2 regions of the Paenibacillus sp. FSL H8-0548 genome follow, and region 2 is predicted to be linked to the other one. Evidence: a T-box and tRNA genes for the amino acid it is inferred to sense, from the RefSeq annotation. Region 2 holds a T-box; the other holds one or more tRNA genes.
The links. A T-box is a leader RNA that pairs with one kind of tRNA and senses whether it is charged. The one in region 2 lies ahead of tyrS (tyrosine--tRNA ligase), so its partner is inferred to be a tRNA-Tyr.

Region 1 (7,741 bases), 2.4 Mb from region 2:
AGTACGTGGTCGTAGACCCGAAACCGTGTGATCTACCCCTGTCCAGGGTGAAGGTGCGGTAACACGCACTGGAGGCCCGAACCCACGCACGTTGAAAAGTGCGGGGATGAGGTGGGGGTAGCGGAGAAATTCCAATCGAACTCGGAGATAGCTGGTTCTCCCCGAAATAGCTTTAGGGCTAGCCTCGAGGAATGAGCGTCGTGGAGGTAGAGCACTGATTGGGTGCGGGGCCCGCCAAGGGTTACCAAGTCCAGTCAAACTCCGAATGCCATAGACGTGCTACTCGGGAGTCAGACAGTGAGTGCTAAGATCCATTGTCAAGAGGGAAACAGCCCAGATCATCAGCTAAGGTCCCCAAGTGTGTGTTAAGTGGGAAAGGATGTGGAGTTGCAAAGACAACCAGGATGTTGGCTTAGAAGCAGCCATCATTTAAAGAGTGCGTAATAGCTCACTGGTCGAGTGACTCTGCGCCGAAAATGTAACGGGGCTAAACACACCACCGAAGCTATGACATGTACCTTAGGGTACTTGGGTAGGGGAGCGTTGAATACGGATTGAAGTTGGACCGTGAGGACTGGTGGACTGTATTCAAGTGAGAATGCCGGTATGAGTAACGAAAAGACAAGTGAGAATCTTGTCCGCCGAAAGCCTAAGGGTTCCTGAGGAAGGCTCGTCCTCTCAGGGTAAGTCGGGACCTAACGCGAGGCCGAAAGGCGTAGTGGATGGACAACAGGTTGAAATTCCTGTACCACCGAAGATTGTTTGAGCAATGGGGTGACACAGAAGGGCAGTGACGCGGACTGATGGAATAGTCCGTCTAAGCAGTGAGGCTAGTGTGTAGGCAAATCCGCACACTATTAGGCTGGGCTGTGATGGGGAGCGAAAATTACAGTAGCGAAGGTCATGTACTCCGGCTGTCAAGAAAAGCCTCTAGTGAGATCTAGGTGCCCGTACCGCAAACCGACACAGGTAGGCGAGCAGAGTATGCTAAGGCGCGCGGAAGAACTCTCGTTAAGGAACTCGGCAAAATGACCTCGTAACTTCGGGAGAAGAGGTGCCTCGGTAGGGTGAATAGCCCGAGGGGGCCGCAGTGAAAAGGCCCAAGCGACTGTTTAGCAAAAACACAGGTCTGTGCGAAGCCGTAAGGCGAAGTATACGGGCTGACGCCTGCCCGGTGCTGGAAGGTTAAGGGGAGCGGTTAGGGGTAACCCGAAGCTGTGAACCGAAGCCCCAGTAAACGGCGGCCGTAACTATAACGGTCCTAAGGTAGCGAAATTCCTTGTCAGGTAAATTCTGACCCGCACGAATGGCGTAACGACTTGGGCGCTGTCTCAACGAGAGATCCGGTGAAATTTTAATACCTGTGAAGATGCAGGTTACCCGCGACAAGACGGAAAGACCCCATGGAGCTTTACTGTAACTTGATATTGAACTTTGGTACGATCTGTACAGGATAGGTGGGAGCCTACGAAGCATGAGCGCCAGCTTGTGTGGAGGCACCGTTGGGATACCACCCTGATCGTATCGGAGTTCTAACCTAGAACCGTGAAACCGGTTCGGGGACCGTGTCAGGTGGACAGTTTGACTGGGGCGGTCGCCTCCTAAAATGTAACGGAGGCGCCCAAAGGTTCCCTCAGAATGGTTGGAAATCATTCGCAGAGTGCAAAGGCATAAGGGAGCTTGACTGCGAGACCTACAAGTCGAGCAGGGACGAAAGTCGGGCTTAGTGATCCGGTGGTACCGAATGGAAGGGCCATCGCTCAACGGATAAAAGCTACCCTGGGGATAACAGGCTTATCTCCCCCAAGAGTCCACATCGACGGGGAGGTTTGGCACCTCGATGTCGGCTCATCGCATCCTGGGGCTGAAGTAGGTCCCAAGGGTTGGGCTGTTCGCCCATTAAAGCGGTACGCGAGCTGGGTTCAGAACGTCGTGAGACAGTTCGGTCCCTATCTGTCGCGGGCGCAGGAAATTTGAGAGGAGCTGTCCTTAGTACGAGAGGACCGGGATGGACGTACCGCTGGTGTACCAGTTGTTCCGCCAGGAGCACCGCTGGGTAGCCAAGTACGGACGGGATAAGCGCTGAAAGCATCTAAGCGCGAAGCCCCCCTCAAGATGAGATTTCCCAGTATGTAAGACCCCTTGAAGACGACGAGGTTGATAGGTTCGGGGTGGAAGCACAGCAATGTGTGTAGCTGACGAATACTAATCGGTCGAGGGCTTATCCTAAACACGTTTACTGTGACCCATACATCCAGTAGACAGCAGCAGAACAGGTTTTCAGCAAACCTAACTTTCGTATCCAGTTTTCAGGGCGTAATGTTCTGACTTTGCTAGCGTCCCCGAACGCTGCAAACGACAACTATTCGGGGGACAAGCGTGGCGGTGTAGCTCAGCTGGCTAGAGCGTACGGTTCATACCCGTGAGGTCGGGGGTTCGATCCCCTTCGCCGCTACCATTACCTTTTTTAGTGAAATATCTGGAGGATTAGCTCAGCTGGGAGAGCATCTGCCTTACAAGCAGAGGGTCGGCGGTTCGATCCCGTCATCCTCCACCATTATTTACTTATTCGGTATTTAACCGAATCCACTTGGAGCTGTGGTGTAGTGGCCCAACATGCCTGCCTGTCACGCAGGAGACCGCGGGTTCGAATCCCGTCAGCTCCGCCATTTTTCTTTAAAGTAAGGCTCGGTAGCTCAGTCGGTAGAGCAGAGGACTGAAAATCCTCGTGTCGGCGGTTCGATTCCGTCCCGAGCCACCACTTTATTTTTCGTTGCGACGGAAAATAAGTAATAGTATGGAGGATTAGTGAAGTGGCTAAACACGGCAGACTGTAAATCTGCTCTCTCTGAGTTCGGTGGTTCGAATCCATCATCCTCCACCATTTCCTTTTTTACATCAAGAGCCATTAGCTCAGTTGGTAGAGCACCTGACTTTTAATCAGGGTGTCGTAGGTTCGAATCCTACATGGCTCACCATTTTTTGAATATAATATGTAATTGTAGCTGATGATCTAGTGATCTTCGGTTTTTTTGATTTTATAGGCTTCAAAAAAGGAGCGATCTCCATAAGGCATTATGCCTTATGGAGATCGCTCCTTTTCTTTAAAATATAGGAAAGCATATCATTTCTCCATACTAACTCTATATTTCTGGGAATGAAACGCGCTGGGGCCGCCAAAGGACGGCGACAGCCGTTTCACCTTGTTTAAAATTATTTTGCTCGGAGTGAAAGCTCGCTTATAAGCTCGTTAACTGTTTCTGATAGTCGGAATGTGAGGTCCTCGCTTAATTCAAATACGGGCGCTTCGTTCGGCTCCTGTGTACGATTAATTTGAGAATCTACAGCATAAACGCCGCTAACGAATAGTTTAGCACCCATGGATGCCAGTACCGGTTTAAGGGAATAATCGATGGATAACAAATGGGCAATTGTACCGCCAATAAATAGAGGAGCAATAATTTTGCCATCAAGCCCTTTTTGCGGAAGCAAATCCAAAAATGTTTTCAATACGCCTGTAAAGGAGGCTTTGTAGACAGGGCTAGCAATAATGACTGCATCCGCTTCTTCGACTAACTTATTAGCTTCTACAATTGCTGGACTGCCAAATTGTGCATGAATGAGATCTTCCGCTGGTAAAGCGACGACGGTAATGACATTGACGGAATGAGCCTTCTCTATTAATTGCTGCTCTACATATTGTGTAATTCCATTTAGGCGTGATGAAGCGTTCGGACTACCTGAGATGATAACGATTTTGGTCATGTGCAGCACTCCTCTTTCACATTTAAATAGTAGTTTAAATATACATTATTCCGATAAATAAACTTTGATTAAATCCTACCATAAATAGGGCATTTTGGTCAAACGGGTTTTGATCGTTTCTTGAAATATAGGAAAGTATGACATTTCTTCATACTTTCCTATATTTCTGGGAATGAAAGGCGCTGGTGCCACCAAAGGACGGCGATAGCCGTTTCACCTTGTATTTTATCGATTTAAGGGAACAATGTATACATACAGAAAAATATACAAAAAGGGGTAGCTGCAATGGTATACGGTTTAGCAGCATTAATCAGCTTTGCGATTGTATTTGCAAGTGTGCCACCGCTTCGGATGCTTGCTTTGCACCTTGGTTTTGTAGATCGTCCCAATCATAGAAAAATTCATAATGAGCCGATACCTCTAATGGGAGGAGCGGCTATTTTTGTTGGCTGTGTCATTACGATGTTTATTTTTATCGGGTTCACACCTTTGACTTGGACGATAGTGACGGGAGGGACGGTACTCGTCATTATCGGGCTAATAGATGACGGCACAAAGGCGAAGGGAAAGGATTTTCCTGTGTGGCCTCGCCTCATTCTTTATATCGCGACTGCTTCTATACCGAGTATGTTTCATATTAGTATCGCAGGAATAACAAATCCGGTTACAAATCAGTTTATTTGGTTTCCAGACTGGTTCTCGTGGCTTACGACGATGCTATGGGTGTTTGGGTTAATTAATATGATCAATTTTATAGACGGGGTGGATGGGCTCGCATCAGGAGTTTGTACGCTTTCCGCGCTTACGCTATTAACTTTAGCGCTGATTAAAGGACAATCCAGCACAGCCATTCTTGCGGTTATTGTAGCAGGTGTTTCTTTTGGATTCCTGGTACATAATTTTTATCCGGCGCGAATTTTTATGGGAGATGCTGGTGCGACCTTTTTAGGCTTTACGCTGGCCGTTATTGCAGTAGCTGGAACATCCAAAAGAGCTACGTTTATTTCACTGCTTGTTCCGCTGCTTGCACTTGGGCTGCCTATATTCGATACAGCTTATGTGATGCTGCGCAGATTAATCAGCGGGAAGAGCCTGCACCGAGCAGACAAGCTGCACACACATCATATATTGATGAAATGGGGTTTGAGTCAAGTACAAACGGTATCGTTTCTATACCTCATTGCCGCTTTGTTTGCGCTGCTGTCGATCATTCTTTTACTAGTGATAAGCTGAATTCGATGGTCGCATGTGGTACAATGACGAGAAAAAGCGTTATTCATCTTAGAAGTGGAAATAAGCTTTTTAACTTATTCAACCGCTGACGCTTGAGGAGATTGGAGATAGAGAAATGAGCAAGACAGACTGGTTGAAGCCACTGCAGCACATTTTGAATTGTCCGGTACATGCTGTTTCGAAATCAATAGCGGAGTGGAGTGAGTTAGTCAGCACTGCCGAAAAGGTATGGCTAGGCGAACATACAACAGCGTCTCCTATGGAAGGCCAAAGGGTAGAAAAAGAAGGAAATACATGGATTATTATTTCATTCAATGAATATGAAGTAGACGTATTGGAAATTGAAAGCAAATCGCTTAATGAGACTGAAAAAGAATTGATAAGCTGGACGCTGCAGCTTCATGCTGGCGCTAAGGAAAACAAATTATCGACGCTCTCCGAAACAGAGAGACATGCCCTAAAGCTTGGGGAGTGGATTCAGAAGCAGTTGGAGTCCGATGAGCCTGTCTATTCCTTACCGGATCATTTGACGGCGGGCAGCCGTTTGTTCAATGAAATGATTCCATTCCTGCTTGTCACCGAGCAGCATGGCACTAAGCAAGCGACATACTCAGAGCTTGAGAAGCTTCTCCGCTCATTTATGTCGGATGATGTGCTGCTTATTCCGCTGAAGACTCAGGAATGGTTGATTTGGGGATCGATATCGTTGTTGAAGGATGAGGATTCGGATGCATTCGAGGAACTTGAGGAAGAGACGCTTGAGGAAAGCTTAGCTTCTATAGGCTTCGGATTGCATGAGATGTTAGCCAGTGAATGGATTGGAGAATGCCATCTAGCGGTTGCTCATCCAACAACACCGGCTAAAGGAATGCTTGAAACGACGATGCTGCTGCGTGAAACGGTTAATTTAGGCCGTAAGTTTCATATCGGAACCAATATCCATTTACCGTGGATGCTGCAGCTGGAGCGATTATTAAATGCCATTCCAGAGGTGCAGCGATCCAAATACCTCGAGCAGTCGCTTAAACGAGCGGATTTGTTCGTGGAATCGGAAATGCTCAGCACATTAGAAACCTTCTTTACGCTGGATTGCAATGTTAGCGAGACGGCAAAGAAATTATACATTCATCGTAATACGCTGTTATATCGATTAGACAAGCTTAAACAAGAGACTGGATTGGATGTTCGTCAGTTTAGAGATGCAGTACTGGTCAAAATCATATTACTATTGTACAAAGTGACGAAAAGAAATTAGTTTTTTTGTAAAGTTTGTGCATAGTCACAAGCTTCTGTGTGGGATAAGATATAGGCATAACGAAATTTCTTTCTAGGGGGAAAATTATCATGGCAGGCGTACGTTTAGAAGGCATTTACAAAAAATACCCGGGTACTGACAAAGCATCGGTTACTGACGTTAACTTAGATATTAAAGACAAAGAGTTTCTCGTATTGGTCGGACCATCTGGTTGCGGTAAATCGACAACTCTTCGTATGATTGCAGGCCTTGAAGAAATTTCCGAAGGCAAATTGTTCATCGGCGATCGCCTTGTGAACGACGTTGCTCCTAAAGACCGTGATATCGCGATGGTATTCCAATCGTACGCTTTGTACCCACATATGAACGTTTATCAAAACATGGCTTTCGGCCTTAAACTTCGTAAATTCAAAAAAGCAGACATCGACAAACGTGTTCGTGAAGCTGCTAAAATTCTAGATATCGAGCATTTGCTTGACCGTAAACCAAAAGCACTTTCCGGTGGTCAACGTCAACGTGTCGCTCTAGGACGCGCAATCGTTCGTGAGCCGCAAGTATTCTTGATGGATGAGCCGCTTTCCAACTTGGACGCGAAACTTCGTGGACAAATGCGTGCTGAAATCAGCAAGCTTACAAAACGTCTTGAAACAACTACGATCTACGTAACGCATGACCAAATCGAAGCAATGACAATGGGCGATCGTATCGTTGTAATGAAGGATGGCTTCATTCAACAAACAGCTTCTCCTGAAGAGCTGTACAACCACCCAGTAAACATCTTCGTAGCTGGCTTTATCGGGGCTCCTTCGATGAACTTTATCAGTGGTATGCTTACAGAGCAAGGCGGCGCGCTTCGCTTCAAAGCAAGCGGCGTTGACGTAGTAGTTCCTGAAGGCAAATCAGCAGCACTTCGCTCGAAAGGTTACATCGGCAAAGAAGTAATTCTTGGAATTCGTCCAGAGGATCTTCACGAAGAGCCAGTATTCTTGGAAGCATCACCACAAACAATCGTAAATGCGAATGTTGAGGTTGCTGAAAACCTTGGTCACGAAATGTACTTGTACCTGAACGGTATCGGTAATGACACAGTTATCGCTCGTGTTGATGGCCGCTCTGGTTTACGCGATGGCACAAGCGTTAAGCTTGCGCTTGACATGAACAAAGTTCATTTGTTCGACAAAACAACAGAACTTAACATTTTCGAAGCTTAATAAATAGTATGAAAGAAGAACGGTCGAGCTATTCGACCGTTCTTTTTTTTGTGCAGAATAGTATATTTGTTTTGCTAAGAGCAGTTTGCTTATTCTCAAAATAAAAAAAGAAAACCGTTTGTTGCCTTCAGCGGTCTAATACAAAACGAAGATAGAAGGAGAGCGGAATGGGCTGCAGGTTGTCTAGAGGAGGATGGGTATGAATAGAGATGACTTGGCTTCTAGGGCTATACGTGATGATGAAGCAGCACTGCTGGAGCGGATAGAACTGGATAAG
Region 2 (7,741 bases):
TGGAGTCTTATCGCTTTGTTTGTGTTTTTTTTAGGCAATAAACCGGCAGCTTGGCTTCTTTTTAGGTGGGCTGTTGTTCTTTGCAGGACTATCGCTGCATGTATAGAAATTCACAAAGATATGTGCCACAATAGGGGCGCAAACTATCCTGTTACTGCGGAGGGATCAGAATAAATGAGTAGGCTTAGCGAGGAAAAAAAGACCGAATTATGGATGAGGCTTGAGTGTAAAATCGAACGCATGCTAACTCAGTTGAACGACAAATCGCCGCATGCGACGGTGGAAGGCATCTATGATTCGACTCGGCTTGATTGGTGGACCTCGGGATTCTGGCCCGGCATGCTGTGGATCATGTATAGTCGTACAGGAAAGAATTGCTACCTTGAGCGTGCCTGGGACTTTGATATTAGGCTGGAGCAGAAGCTTGGGGAGGATAACAACTTTCATCATGATGTAGGGTTTCAGTTCTTGCCGACAGCCGTTATTAAATATAAGCTGACCGGCGATGCTGATGCTAGGCGGCGCGGACTGCACGCTGCTAATCTGCTTGCGGGGCGATTCAACCTTGCAGGCCAGTTCATTCGGGCTTGGAACCCGGTAAAGGACAAAACCGTTTGGAACGCTGGCAACACCGGCTGGGCGATTATAGATTCTGCTATGAACCTAGCCTTGCTGCTATGGGCAGCCGAGGAATTAGATGACCCTCGCTTCCGTCATATTGCCCAGGCGCATGCGGATACCATTTTGGAACACTTTATCCGTCCAGACGGTTCAGTCCGCCACATTTGCAGCTTTGATCCCGAGAGCGGAGCGTTTCTCGCTAGCATCGGCGGTCAAGGCTTCGGTCCCGATTCGGCCTGGAGCCGCGGCGCTGCATGGGCACTGCATGGCCTTGCCGTTGTATACCGCTATACACGAGTGCCCCGCTATCTAGATGCAGCCAAGCAGATAGCCCATTTCTTCCTAGCAGCTACCGAAAATGACGCTGTACCGGTTTGGGACTTCCGCGCAATCCCAGCTGAATCGAGTCGGATTACGGATGCAGATTCCACTTTGGAATCAGGTACCGATAATAGAGTCTTCAACCCTCTGTCTGCGCACAAAGTCGGCAGAGATGCTGTAGCTAAGGTGCCGCGCGACACCTCGGCAGCCGCATGCGCGGCATCTGGACTGCTGGAGCTTGCTGTGCTGGTGCCGTTCGCAGAACAAGATCTATATTATCGTCAAGCAGAACGCATCCTGATGTCGCTCTCTGAGCGATACGCCTCATGGGATGAGCCCAGCTACGAAGGAATACTCCGCGAAGCGACCGGCAACTTGCCAGCAGGCTCCAATATCAACGTATCGCTCATCTATGGCGACTACTTTTTCTTGGAAGCGGCAGCCAAGCTCACCAGCTGGGATTACCGTATTTTTTAGCTTCACTGCCTGAGCAGATTATACTTAGGGCTAATGAACCTACTCATTCATTTCTATATGAGTGGGTTCATTAGCTTTCGCTCAATCCACCTCATAAGCACATATAGGTGCTTATCGCACAAGAAAGTTAGCTCTTTTCCTGCTATAAGCACCTATGTGGGCTTATCGCGCCCAGATGGCCGTATCCCACCACTAAATCCACCTCATAAGCACGCATAGGTGCTTATCACTCGAGAAAGTAAGCTGTTTTGCTGTCATAAGCACCTATGTGGGCTTATCACGCCCGAATGACCGTAACCTGCCACTACTTGGAACCAAAAAAAGGATGCCCTAGCCAAATTCATGGCTTATGGAACACCCTAATCTCGTATTAGCGCTTAATTCTAGGTCAATTTCACAAGGCTGTAGTTCTTCTTGCCTTTGCGAATAATTATAAACCGTCCGCCGATAGCATGGTCAGCAGTTACACTCAGCTCTAGATCGCTAACTCGCTCGCCATTCATCGAGATCGCGCCATTCGTAATATCTTCGCGCGCTTGGCGCTTGGAAGGCTCAATGCCAAGCTCTACTAGCCAATCAACGATGTTTTTCGGTTCTTTGTCAGCTGTATAGGTTGGCATTTCCTTAAAGCCTTGCTCAATTTCATCAGCTGTGAGCGAGCGGATATCCCCGCTGAACAATGCTGCCGTAATTCGCTTCGCCTGCTCCAGCATTTCTTCACCATGAACAAATTTCGTCATTTCTTCCGCCAACGCGATTTGCGCAGCACGTTTATGAGGCTCGCTTTTCACCTTCTCATCCAGTGCTTCAATGGCCTCTTTATTGAGGAAGGTGAAGAACTTCAAGTACTTCACAACGTCACGATCATCCGTATTCGCCCAGAACTGATAGAATTCGAACGGAGTCGTTTGATTCGGATCAAGCCATACTGCACCGCCTGCTGTTTTGCCAAATTTCGTACCGTCTGCTTTCAGCATAAGTGGAATCGTAAGACCAAAAGCTACTGCTTCCGAGCCTTCTTTTTTGCGAATGAGATCAAGACCGCTCGTAATATTGCCCCACTGATCAGATCCACCGATTTGAAGCTGAACATCCTCATGCTGGTAAAGATGCAGGTAGTCAAGCGACTGCAGTATTTGGTAAGCGAATTCGGTGAACGAAATGCCGCTGTCGAGCCTACTCGATACGACATCTTTGGCTAGCATCGTATTGATGCTAAAGTTTTTGCCGTAATCGCGTAGGAAATCGATGACATTAATTTTATGTGTCCAGTCATAGTTATTGACCATGCGAACCTGATTGTCGCCTTCGGTTACAAACAGCTTCTTCAACTGCGCTGTCAAGGCATCAACATTCGCTTGCACCTGCTCCATCGTTTGCAGCGAACGCTCGGTCTGACGACCGCTTGGATCACCAATCGTGCCCGTTGCACCACCAATCAGAATGACTGGCCGATGTCCAGCTAATTGAAACCGCTTCAGCATCATGAACGGAATCAAATGACCGATATGCATGCTGTCGCCCGTCGGATCAACGCCGCAATAGAGCGAAACCGCCTTCTTATTCGTTAATTCGCGCAAGCCCTCCGCATCCGTCTGCTGGTTAATGGCATCGCGCCACTCGAGTTCGTCAATAATGTTCAAAGCGATACAGCTCCTTTGTAAAAAGTAATTTTCCTAAGATTTCACGTTGAAATGACATAAGCGCGGGCTCCGCAACGGTAAAATTCCAAATAAAAAATCGCCCCCTTGTCTATTGTAGACATAGGGACGATTGAATAAACCGTGTTACCACCCAAATTGCATCAACAGCCTATAAAGCACTGTTCATACCACTTTCAGCGAAATATCGATCGCTAGCACCGCTTGGCATTACCCAAGATACTCCAGAGTGTAATTCGCAGTCCTTGTGTGTATCAGGTTCCATCAACCCCTGACTTTCTATAACATGGACAAAGCTGCTACTGGGCTCTTTCAACGTATATTTTCTATAAGATTATTGTCAGTATAGCTGAACTGCAAAATCATTGTCAATAAGGCAGACACATATGGAATCTCTCACCTAACATTAATGCAATGATTAGTGATGAATAAAGTCTGATTTTTTGCTACTTGCATCAATAATTCAATACTATACTAAATCATATCTTTGGCAGTCATACCGCTTACGACGAATTGTTGCCTCCACGTGATTCAAAGCTTTGTGTAAGCGTTAACTTTTGGGCTGCCAATGGTAATAATGAATGGAGGGATTCGTTTATGTTGGCAAGTGTATCACGCAAGACAATCAGCATGCTTCTAGTGTTGGCTTTAGTAGTTACCGTCTTATTCATTCCGACCTCAACTGTACAGGCAGCAACCGTGGGAGTGACAGACAATGGCTCCACAATTGTGGTTAATACAGGGGCCGGATTGGAGTACACGATTAACAAGTCAAATGGCGATATGATTTCATGCAAATTAAATGGAGTTCAACTATGCGGATCAAGTAAAGCATCACATATCGGATCAGGTTTAGGCTCGGCAACTGTAACATGGAGCAAATCTCCCTCAGGCTCCACCGTACTCATTACCGCGGCAACTTCAACGCTAACTCACTACTATTCCTCTCGTGGCGGAGAAAACATTATCTATATGGCAACGTATGTGACTGCCGAGCCATCTGTAGGCGAGCTGCGTTATATTTTTCGCGGCAATGGCAGCGTGCTTACGAGCGTTCCTGCCAACTCCAATATCCGCAATAATGTAGGCGCAGTTGAAAGCTCCGATGTGTTTGGCTACTCCAATGGCTACACAACTTCAAAATATTATGGCAATGATCAAGCAAAGAATTTAACCATTCGCGGGGTTACTGGCTCAGGCGTGGGCGTATTTATGGCTTATGGCAATCGTGAAAAAAGCTCTGGCGGACCTTTCTTCCGCGACATTCAGTTTCAAAGCGGAACTGATACCGAAGTTTACAATTATATGAACTCAGGTCACGCTCAAACAGAGAGCTGGAGAATGGGGCTGCACGGGCCTTATGCTTTAGTGTTTACCAACGGCTCAACACCTAGTGTGCCTGACTTTAGCTGGATGTCTGGCTTAGGTTTGACTGGATGGGTGTCAACTCGCGGCAATATTGTGCTCAATGGCTTGTTTGGCATGGACAGCAGCTATACTTACACCGTTGGCTTCGCCAACAGCAACGCACAATATTGGACGACAGCAAGCTCAAGCGGAGCAGCCTTAAAATACGGCTTGATTCCAGGCAGTTATACGATGACGGTCTATAAAGGCGAGCTGGCTGTTTATACAGAATCAGTAACCGTGAACGGCGGAGCAACCACGACACTAAACTCACGTACGATTAACAGCGATCCAAGCGCAGCTTCGGCAATATGGAGAATCGGAAATTGGGACGGTACTCCAAATGACCTGCTGAATGGGCAGACGATTACGATTCGCCATCCGTCCGATAGCCGCAATCCTAGCTGGGGGCCAGTATCTTACGCAATTGGCAGCGCCACTAATAAATTCCCTGCCATTCAGTTCCGTGGGCAAAATTCTCCTACCACGATTACATTTAATCTTAATTCAACACAAGCAGCCGCTTCGCATACTCTAAGAATTGGCATTACAACAGCTTATAATGGTGGTCGACCGAGTGTGACAATAAACGGAAACAGCATGAGCAATCCTAGCGCGTCCTCCCAGCCTAATAGCCGCAGCTTTACGATCGGAACTTATCGTGGCAACAATAATACGTTCTCATGGACAATTCCTGCTTCTTATCTAAATAATGGTACCAATACGATCACGATTTCGCCGATTAGCGGGAGCAGTGATCTTGGTCCGTGGTTAAGCGCAGGCTGGGTTTATGATAGCTTAGATTTGCTAAATTAATAGCACTCGGCGCCGGCACCCTTCTGTAAGTAATTTCATCTGCCATGTTGTGTGAAAAAAAAACCAGCCCAACATAATGTTGGGCTGGCACTTGTCGCTTGGGATACTTCACAATGTTTTTTTCACCGCGGACGGGGTATTCAACATCTACATTATTCAATCAAAGTTAATTTCTTTTTCCACGTTAACTCTGTGCCCTGCTCATTCTTGAATAGAAACACAATTTCGCCTTCCTCGCCTTTCATCGTATCCGAATAGATAAAGCCGGAGAATTGTCCGTTCCCGCTAATATAAAATCCATCTTCACCGTTTGCTCCGTGCTGGATAGCCTCTTGAATCGAGTTTACAATCAGGTTTTCCTCGGAAATCCACTGCATTTCGGATAATGAGAACCCTTCTGGCACCTGATTTACAACAAAATCAAAGCTATTGCCCTCGATCGGCTTCGGAGTCTGATCAATAATAATTAAAATTTCCTGATCTCCGTTAATCGAATCTGGATTATCTGCTGCATTATTCCCTTGATTGGTCTCCGTTGGCTCCGTATTTGTAGTCTCCGTAGGTACAGAATTTGCTTTCGACCCACACGCACTGACTAGAATCAACACGAATATAACTGAAATCACATAAATGAGCTGCTTATTTTTCATTTATTTCTCCCCTGCTTTCCTTCAAAGTAAAATAAAATGTAACGCCTTGACTCGTATTCGCTGCACCAAACTCACTTTCATGGAGCTCCAAAATATGCTTGACGATCGCAAGCCCCAATCCAGTTCCTCCCGATTTACGATCCCGGGAACGCTCTGCCCGGTAGAAATGATCCCATATCCGGCTCAAATCCTCATCAGCTATCGGCGGTCCAGCGTTTTCAATCGCGACAGCTATCTTTCTGGTAGCTGTACGCTGAATATCCATTGTAATAACACTGTTCTCTACGGCATGCCGTATGGCATTACTCATTAAATTCAAAATAACCTGCTCTATCCGTTTAGGATCTGCCTCTACGATCATTTCTTCCGCTGTATGGTTACTTAACCTGAATTGGAGATGCTTAATCTCTAGCTGCTGAGAAAATGAATCAGCCACCTTTTGAATGAGGCTTTCCATGGTTATGTTTCTCGGACGCAGCTGAATAACCTTCAATTCGTATTTGGATAGCTCCAGCATATCCATAATGAGCTCATTCATCCGATCCGTTTCATTCACAATAAAACTCAAATAACGATCTCTTTTATCGCCAGCCACCTCGTCCTGCAGTCCTTCCGCGAAACCTTTAACAATGCCTAATGGAGTTTTTAATTCATGAGAAATGTTGGCGATCAGTTCTTTGCGAAGCTGCTCTGTTCGCTGCTTTTCATTCATATCCTCCTGCAGCTGCACATTCGCATCAGTAAGCTGCTTTAAGGCTAAATCCAAATTATGCGATAGTGCTATCAGATTTCGTGATAGCTCCCCGAATTCATCCTTGGAGTGGATTTCAGGCTGCACGGTAAAGTCCAGCTTGGCAAGTCGTGCTGCTGAACGGCTCAGCAGCACTAAAGGGCGCGAGACAATTCTGGAATAGATCAAGGATACAAGGATCACAAGCATAACAATTACTGGCGCCATATAAACAAAATATTTCTTGAGAATTTCGACAGCTTCCCCTACAGGCTGCAGAGAAGCCATAACGATTACATAACGTTCTCTATTCTTACCCTCGTCTAGTGATCGAATGAGAACGACATAATTGACTCCGCTCCACTCATCTCTCCATTCCATTTGAACCGCCGTACCGTTTTGCAAGAGAGTCTGATATTGCTCTGCTTCCGGTATCCAGTCTCGGAGTGCATCATCGATAAGGGCATCCTGATATAAAGGATTATACGATCGCTGCTCAGGCAGCATGACATCTATAATCGTACCTTTCACTCGAACCAAACCTTTTGCTAGCTCTGAGCTATTCTGTTGAATGACCACAGGCTGCATGATCGTATCATTTTCATCCATGAAAATGCCATCCACCACAACCATATCTCCGATTTGAATCCCTTTTGGGATGTCATCCATCGTCATTCCATCCACTGGAATACGAATTGTAATCGTCTTATTGTCGGCTTGGAGCTTCAGAAAATAAGGATTTATCGTGATTCTTTCGAACCGACTATTTAGGATAGAGGTGCTTATATCATTTTCATTCATAAACGCACCGAGCAGTCGCGGAACCTGTTGTTCACCCGCTTCTGCTCGCTTGAGTTGATCCGCAAATTGATTCAAATTCTGTTCTAAGTCATTGATTTTGGTCATCCGATAAAATCGTTCGAAAAACATTCCTTCTGCAATGATCACCAAAGAAAAAACTATCATAATAAGAACAGACGTAACAACGAACAGTTTAAAAACTACACCATGTCTCTTCATGACAGCATCTCAAATTTATAGCCTGAACGAATGACCGT

Region 1: it has a tRNA-Tyr gene. The T-box ahead of tyrS (tyrosine--tRNA ligase) is inferred to sense a tRNA for this amino acid. The anticodon was not compared.

What each region holds. Positions count from the first base shown of each region.
Region 1 covers NZ_CP152049.1:190,136-197,876, forward strand. Annotated here, with positions in the region: rRNA gene MHI37_RS00895 (23S ribosomal RNA) at 1-2,229, shown strand, start outside; tRNA gene MHI37_RS00900 (tRNA-Met) at 2,382-2,458, shown strand; tRNA gene MHI37_RS00905 (tRNA-Val) at 2,482-2,557, shown strand; tRNA gene MHI37_RS00910 (tRNA-Asp) at 2,593-2,669, shown strand; tRNA gene MHI37_RS00915 (tRNA-Phe) at 2,686-2,761, shown strand; tRNA gene MHI37_RS00920 (tRNA-Tyr) at 2,800-2,884, shown strand; tRNA gene MHI37_RS00925 (tRNA-Lys) at 2,903-2,978, shown strand; gene ssuE (NADPH-dependent FMN reductase) at 3,214-3,765, opposite strand; gene MHI37_RS00935 (MraY family glycosyltransferase) at 4,051-4,998, shown strand; gene MHI37_RS00940 (helix-turn-helix domain-containing protein) at 5,114-6,253, shown strand; gene ugpC (sn-glycerol-3-phosphate ABC transporter ATP-binding protein UgpC) at 6,343-7,464, shown strand; gene MHI37_RS00950 (sigma-70 family RNA polymerase sigma factor) at 7,664-7,741, shown strand, end outside.
Region 2 covers NZ_CP152049.1:2,606,429-2,614,169, reverse strand. Annotated here, with positions in the region: gene MHI37_RS10840 (glycoside hydrolase family 88 protein) at 175-1,419, shown strand; gene tyrS (tyrosine--tRNA ligase) at 1,803-3,062, opposite strand; T-box leader at 3,182-3,405, opposite strand; gene MHI37_RS10830 (rhamnogalacturonan lyase B N-terminal domain-containing protein) at 3,678-5,303, shown strand; gene MHI37_RS10825 (hypothetical protein) at 5,456-5,953, opposite strand; gene MHI37_RS10820 (ATP-binding protein) at 5,943-7,703, opposite strand; gene MHI37_RS10815 (response regulator transcription factor) at 7,700-7,741, opposite strand, start outside.